Sinorhizobium fredii USDA 257: one gene and its partner. The protein of the gene in region 1 interacts with the protein of each later gene in a pairwise test. Links are inferred from orthologs where the notes say so. Each region holds a gene or a part of one and is shown on either strand. Other genes may lie near its edges.

Evidence for each region. Proteins that work in one complex are often made in the same cells at the same time.
Region 2: the proteins of USDA257_RS27160 (region 1) and USDA257_RS11015 interact in binary tests that used the Escherichia coli proteins (3 or more experiments, as listed by UniProt). The link is inferred for Sinorhizobium fredii USDA 257 from one-to-one orthologs.

Annotation. Positions count from the first base shown.
Region 1 is NC_018000.1:5,781,570-5,785,374, forward strand. The notes cover bases 438-3,384. They hold USDA257_RS27160 (tyrosine recombinase XerC), read left to right. Parts: upstream 438-1,418; coding sequence 1,419-2,351; downstream 2,352-3,384. Other genes in these bases: USDA257_RS27155 (GNAT family N-acetyltransferase), read right to left, coding at 438-1,273; USDA257_RS27165 (TraB/GumN family protein), read left to right, coding at 2,470-3,384. Also shown: more of USDA257_RS27155, read right to left, coding at 359-437; more of USDA257_RS27165, read left to right, coding at 3,385-3,549; USDA257_RS27170 (DUF2867 domain-containing protein), read right to left, coding at 3,542-3,805. UniProt on the Escherichia coli protein: Site-specific tyrosine recombinase, which acts by catalyzing the cutting and rejoining of the recombining DNA molecules.
Region 2 is NC_018000.1:2,382,734-2,385,813, reverse strand. The notes cover bases 110-3,080. They hold USDA257_RS11015 (AraC family transcriptional regulator), read left to right. Parts: upstream 110-1,112; coding sequence 1,113-2,048; downstream 2,049-3,080. Other genes in these bases: USDA257_RS11010 (LacI family DNA-binding transcriptional regulator), read left to right, coding at 2,118-3,080; USDA257_RS11020 (alpha-glucosidase/alpha-galactosidase), read right to left, coding at 110-915. Also shown: more of USDA257_RS11020, read right to left, coding at 1-109. UniProt on the Escherichia coli protein: Transcription factor that regulates the expression of several genes involved in the transport and metabolism of L-arabinose. Functions both as a positive and a negative regulator.

The DNA.
Region 1 (3,805 bases):
CGGACTTTTGGATTTCTTCCAAATAGCGAAGTGGGCAGCCGGCGAGCTATACTTCCTCGTCATCCGCCGAGGACATGCCGCCCTCCTTGGCGATCTCATAGGCAAGCTTTCCGCGCACGGCCGATTGGACGAGCTGCAGCGCGCGGTAAAGGTTGGATTTGCCGACGCCGTTCTCGCCGATGAAGAGGTTGACCCCGGTCAGATCCATGCGGATCGATCGCAGCGAACGGTAGTTCTCGGCAAGCATCGAGCGCAGCAAGCATGGACAAGTCTTAGCCGATCGGCGGCGCCACAGAACCATCAGGTCCCGATTTTCGTTTCTTCGGCAGAAGCGCGGGCAGAAAACTGCATAATCGGCTTAGCCAAAATGGGGCAGTGCGTTGAAAACGGCGTCGCTATCGCGCGCAAGCTCGAGGACCGTATGGCGCTCGAGGGAGCGGGTCACTTCCATCGGGTCGCCATCAAGCGCCTCCGGAGGGATGAGATTGCCGACGCGAAAATCGAAAAGGTCGCCCTTCTTGTTCAGGAGCTCATGGAACACCGTCATGTCGCGCAGTTCCGTCGACCATTTGGCGAACCAATAGAACAGTCCGGAATTGCGCGCGCTCATATGCACCGGCAGGATCGGCAGGTTGTACTTGCGGGCAAAGCCGACGGCAGAGCTTTTCCAGGGGCGTTCATTGAGGCGCCCATCGGCCCAGTAGGCGATGCGACCGGACGGAAAGAGCACGGTTGCCTTACCTTCCTCAATCGCCCGGTTGGTGACCTGCAAAGTCTCGCGCGCCTTGAGCTTGCTCTTGTATTCCTCGCGCCATTCGACGGGGATGACCATCTCGACGAAACGTGGATTGACGCGGATGGCGTCGCGATTGGCGAAGAACATCATGTCGGGGCGGCGGCTCTTCAAGAGATCGAAAACCGCAATGCCGTCGGCGATGCCGGTCGGGTGGTTGCTGACGAGGAGAAATCCACCTCGTGCCGGAATCCGCTCCGCCTTGTCGACGCGGATGTCGAGATCGAGCAGCGAGCTCAAGTGTTCGAAAGCCTGGAAGCCCGGCATATTGGCGACGGAATTGGCGAACTCGATCGCCTTGCGGTAGTTGAGCAAGGTGTGGAGAAAGGGCCGCATCACCGGCCACAGAGGATGGCGAACGATCTTCTGGCCGCGCTCGGCGATCAGCGTGTCGACGATATGACCGGGCCGCCCCTGCGAGACCAGCGCAACTGCCTCTGCAAAATGCGCCAGCGCGCTCGCCGAATCACGTCTCGCCATGGTCCCATCCGCCGTTGCTGACCGAAGATCGCAATTCAATATGATCGAAGAATGACAAATTCCAAGAGGATGTTAGCGAAAACATAAGGGCCCGGCGGCATGCTCGGCAATGGAAAACAGTCAAAGAGCGATCGTCGGACCGACAATGAACGAACTTCTAGTGATAGGCCATCCCGAGGTGATGGCGGAGCGTCAGCGGTGGCTTGCAAACCTTGCCGAAGAACGCCGCCTGGCCGACAAGACGATCGAGGCCTATGAGCGGGACACGCGGCAATTCCTGGCCTTTCTAACCGGGCATCTCGCCGGACCGCCCCGGCTCGCAGATATCCGCACGCTCAGGCCGGCCGATCTGCGCGGCTTTCTCGCCCAGCGCCGCAAGGCCGGCGCCGGCGCGCGCACGCTTGGGCGCGGGCTTGCGGGGCTGCGCTCATTCCTGCGCTACCTCGAGAAAAACGGCCTTGCCAACGCCGCCGGCGCCGGTGCCGTGCGCTCGCCGAAACAGCCGAAGTCGCTGCCGAAGCCCTTGACCGATCGGGATGCCCTGAAGGTCGTGACGGCGGATGCGCAGCTTGCCGAGGAGCCGTGGATCGTCGCCCGCAACGCGGCCGTGCTCACCCTCCTCTACGGCTGCGGATTGCGCATATCGGAAGCGCTCGACCTGACGCCCGACGATTTTTCAGGGGCGGCGTCGCTGCGCGTCACCGGCAAGGGCGGCAAGACCCGGATCGTCCCGCTGATCGCCGCGGCGATGGAGGCGGTGGCGACTTACCGGAAACTCTGCCCCTATCATATTGGCTCTGGAGAGCCGCTCTTCCGCGGCGCTCGCGGCGCCAAGCTGCAGCCGGCGATCATCCAGCGCGAGATGCAGAAGCTGCGCTCTGCCCTTGGCCTTCCCGATTCGGCGACGCCGCATGCGCTGCGCCATTCCTTCGCGACTCATCTGCTCGCCGGCGGCGGAGATCTCCGCACCATCCAGGAACTGCTCGGCCATGCCAGTCTCTCGACGACGCAGGTCTATACCGGCGTCGATTCGGCACGGCTGCTGGAAATCTATGATCGAGCCCATCCGCGCGCCTAAAAGGGGCAAGATCCAAAAACGCTCACGCTTTTTTTCATCCGGCTCTACAATCGCCAGGCTCGCGCGTTAACCAAGCGCGTTAAGGAAGCTGTGACGGAGGGGGCTTAGTGTCACACTCATGATGACGATGACCAGACCCGTTCGCGATTTCGCGGCCAAGGCGGCCGACGGCCTGTCGTGGCTGATCGCACTCATGCACGTGCTGTTGGCCGCAAGCCTCCTCGCAGCCTTGCTCTCCGTCTCGGAGGCCGAGGCCGCGGAAGGCGACGACTGCGGTGGCAGCAATATCCTCGCAGGTCTCGAGCGGTCCGATCCGGCCCGTCTGGCGGCGATACGCCGCGAGGCGGATGCCGTACCGAACGGCAAGGGCCTGCTCTGGAGGATCGAAGGGCAAGGATTGGCGCCGTCCTTCCTGCTCGGCACCATGCATGTGACCGATCCGCGCGTGCTGGCCATGCCCGCCGGCGGCGCGGAAGCCTATGCCGGATCGCGGACCGTCGTCGTCGAATCCGACGAGATCATCGACGAGAGAAAGGCGAGCGCCGCCATCATGATGCGCCCCGATCTCACCATGTTCGCCGACAACCGGACGATTAACGATTTCCTGGAGCCGAAGGACCGAGCACTTCTCGAAAACGGCCTCAAGGCGCGCGGCATTCCCCTGCCGCTGGTCGCCAAGATGAAGCCCTGGATGATCGCCAGCTTCGTCGCCCTGCCGGCCTGCGAATTCAGCCGCAAGGCTGCGGGCGCATCGTTCCTCGACAAGAAGCTCGCCGAGGATGCAGTGAGCCAGGGCAAGACGCTGAAGGGACTGGAAAGCCTGGTCGAGCAGCTTTCCGCGATGGATTCGCTTCCCGTCGAGTGGCATCTAAGGGCGCTGATCGACACGCTCGCGCTCGGCAAGACGATCGACGACGTGCTGGCGACGATGACCGACCTCTATCTCGCCGGCGACACCGGCATGATCATGCCGATGATGCGGTCGGTGGCCGAAAAGATCTCGCCCGGCGATCTCGGCTACGCCGATTTCGAGCAGCGAATCATCATCGATCGCAACCGGATCATGTCGGTGAGGGCTGAACCCATCCTGAAACAGGGCAACGTCTTCATGGCTGTCGGCGCGCTGCACTTGCCGGGCAAGGAAGGACTTGTCGAACTCCTGCGCCAGCAGGGCTTCACCCTCACGCCGGTCAACTGACCGGCCGGCGCGCCGGTTCGTTGACTTGAGCGAGCAAGGCCGGAACGATCGCCTTGTGAAAGGGCGTGATCGCGGCGAGATAGAAATAGCCGAACAGGTTCCTGCGGCGCACCAGCGTCGTGACGCCGATCACCTGGCTGTCGGCCGGCCCGTCGTGCACCTCCACGACGATCCGGAAATCCAGATGCCGGTCGTCGAGGCCGAGGACCATCTCTCGATCGCTGCCGCTGAGGATCGGGAAGGCACCGACGAGGCT
Region 2 (3,080 bases), 3.4 Mb from region 1 along the record:
GAGGAAGCGCGGATACTCGGTCTCGAACCAGTTGCGGGTCTCGGTCGAATAGCGCAAGTAGCCGCCGGTCTCGCCATGGATCCAGTCCGACATGTCGATCCATTTGGTGATCTCGTCAGGGCGCTTGCGGTACCAGGGCAGGTATTCAGAGAGATGGCCGTTGCTTTCGGTCGAATAGACGCCGAAGCGCTTCAGGACGTCGATTCTGAGCTTCTCCTGCTTGGAGAAGACCGGATGGGCCTCGAAGGCGGCAATGAGCTCGTCCTTGCCGATCTTGCGGCCGTTGAGGCGGACGTCGATGAACCAGGTCTGGTGGTTGATGCCGGAGCAGACATAGTCGAACTCGCCGTCCTTGGCGCCGAGGATCTCGGCGATCTGCTCGGCGCCGTGCTGGACGCCGTGGCAGAGACCGACAGTGTCGACCTTTCCATATTCAATCGCCGCCCAGGTGTTCATCGCCATCGGGTTGGCATAGTTCAGGAACTTGGCCCCGGGCTCGGCGACCTCGCGGATGTCCTTGCAGAAATCGAGGATGACCGGAATGTTGCGCTGGCCGTAGAGAATGCCGCCGGCGCAGATCGTGTCGCCGACGCATTGGTCGACCCCGTATTTCAGCGGAATGCGGATATCGTCCGCATAGGCCTCGAGGCCGCCCACCCGGACGCAGCTGATGATATAGCGAGCGCCTTCGAGCGCTTTGCGTCGATCTGTGGTTGCCGTGACGCGTGTCGGAAGATTATTCGCCTCGACAATCCGGTCGAGGATCGTCTTGATCATGCCGAGATTGTGCTCGCTCAGATCCGTCAAGGCGAACTCGACGTCGCGGAGCTCCGGCACGGACAGGATGTCGGTGAAAAGCTTCTTGGTGAAACCGACGCTGCCGGCGCCGATAATGGCGATTTTGAAGCTGCCCATTTTCGTTTATGCCTCCTCGCAATGGCGATCTTCGCGCTGTAAGGGTAAAATCAATTCATCGAATTGATCCGGCCGCATTCGGCGGGCCGTCCTCACCGAAAACCCTTGCTTCAAACGCCGGTTAGCCGTGCGTCTTGCGCGATCTGTGGTCATTATGTGTATAATCCGGAGCGCGACTAGAGAGGGATTGTGCTTTCATGGGTAATTCTGTGCTGCAGCATTTGATCGACCGCGGGCCGGTGATGCGGACAGTTTCGCTGCCGCGGGGAAGACAGAGCCTGCATACGATGCCGACCAGCACCGGCTACGAAATCAGAACCGACGGCAGCTACGACTGGGACGGGCGCAAGCGCGGCCAGACGCCGTTCACGGTGCTGCAGCACACGATCGGCGGCGCCGGAAACCTGCGCTACGAACAGCGCAGCTTTCGCGTGCGTGAGGGCGACACGCTGCTCCTGCTCGTGCCGCACAATCACCGCTATTGGCTGGAGGACGGCGGGCGCTGGGAGTTCTTCTGGATCTCGATGAACGGCGAGGAGGCGCTGCGCATCCACCGCTCCATTCTCGCCGTCACCGGCCCTGTCCTGAAGCTGCAGCCGGAGACGGTCGAGCACTTGGCCGACTGCAGCCTCCGCCTCATTGACGGCGGCGAAACGCCCGGACGCGCCTCGGCGATCGCCTATGAGGCGGCGATGACGCTCTATGACGACGTCTTCGGATCGCATCCGGTCATCAGCGAAGAGTACCGGAAGATGCAGCACGTCATCGACCACATCCTGGCGAATCTCGAAAAGCCGCTGCCGGTCGAAGAACTTGCCCACGTCTCCGGCTTGAGCCGCGCCCACTTCTCGCGCGTCTTCGCGGCAAGCGAGGGCATGCCGCCCGCCGAGTTCGTGCTGCAGAAGCGGCTGCAGCGGGCGGTGAAGCTCTTGACCAAGACCGCGGACCTGCCGGTCAAGGAAGTGGCCATCCTGTCCGGCTTCGAGGACCCCAACTACTTCGCCAAGGTCTTCCGCCGGGTATTCGGCGCGAGCCCGACGGAGTTCCGCACCACCGGCATGTATGCGAGCGTGCCGGCGAAAACCACCAAGATAAGCGAATCGGTTACAACGCTGGCTGCGGCTTGCGATTGAAATCTTCGCGATAAAATTTTACTAAACACAGCGCACGAAGTACGTGGCTGACTGGCGGGACCTAAGGGAATGGTGACAATCAAGGAAATCGCAGCGGCCGTCGGCGTCTCTTCGGCGACCGTGTCGCGGGTTCTCAACTACGATCCGACACTGTCGATCTCCACGAAGAAGCGCCAGGCGATCATCGAGACGGCAGAAGCGCTCAATTACGCGACGCCGCGCAACCGCAGCCGGGCGGCTCAAGGTGTCGGCGTCGGGGTCAAGCTCGCCCTCGTGCATTTCCTCGAGCCGGCCCAGGAACTGGCCGACCCCTATTACGTCGGCGTGCGGCTCGGCATCGAAAGCCGGTGCCAGGCACTGAAGAGCGAAATCGTCAAGGTCTTCCACACAGGCAGCCCCCCGGAGGCGGCGATCCTCGAGGGCGCCTCGGGCGTCGTCGCCGTCGGCCACTACTATGGCGAGCAGCTCGAATGGCTGCGCCGCCACAGCCGCCACCTCGTCTTTGCCGACTACGCGCCGGCCGGAGATGCGGACGACAGCGTGTTGAGCGACGTCGCGATGGCAATGATCCGGCTCCTGGAAGCGGTTCACGGCATGGGCTATCGCCGGATCGGCTTCATCGGCTGGATCGATGCTTTCCACGAACCCGAAAACATCCATTCGGAGCGCCGTTGCCGTACCTATATCGAGTGGATGGTAAAGGCCGGGCTCTACGATCCGGCTCTGTGCATGGTCGAGCGGATGACACCCGACAGCGGCTACGCGCTCACCAAGGCGATGTTGTCGAAGCCCAATCCGCCGAAGGTCCTGATTACTTGCAACGACAACATGGCGCTCGGCGCCTATCGGGCCATTCGCGAGATGGGCCTCAGCATCCCAGAGGACATTGCCGTGGCGAGTTTCAACGACATTCCCGTTGCCCAGTTTCTGGGGCCGCCGCTTTCCACGGTGAAGATTCCGGCCGAACTGATCGGCGAAACCGCCGTCGACCTGCTGCTCGAGCGCCTTTCCGGGCGCGAGGTTGCCAAGAAG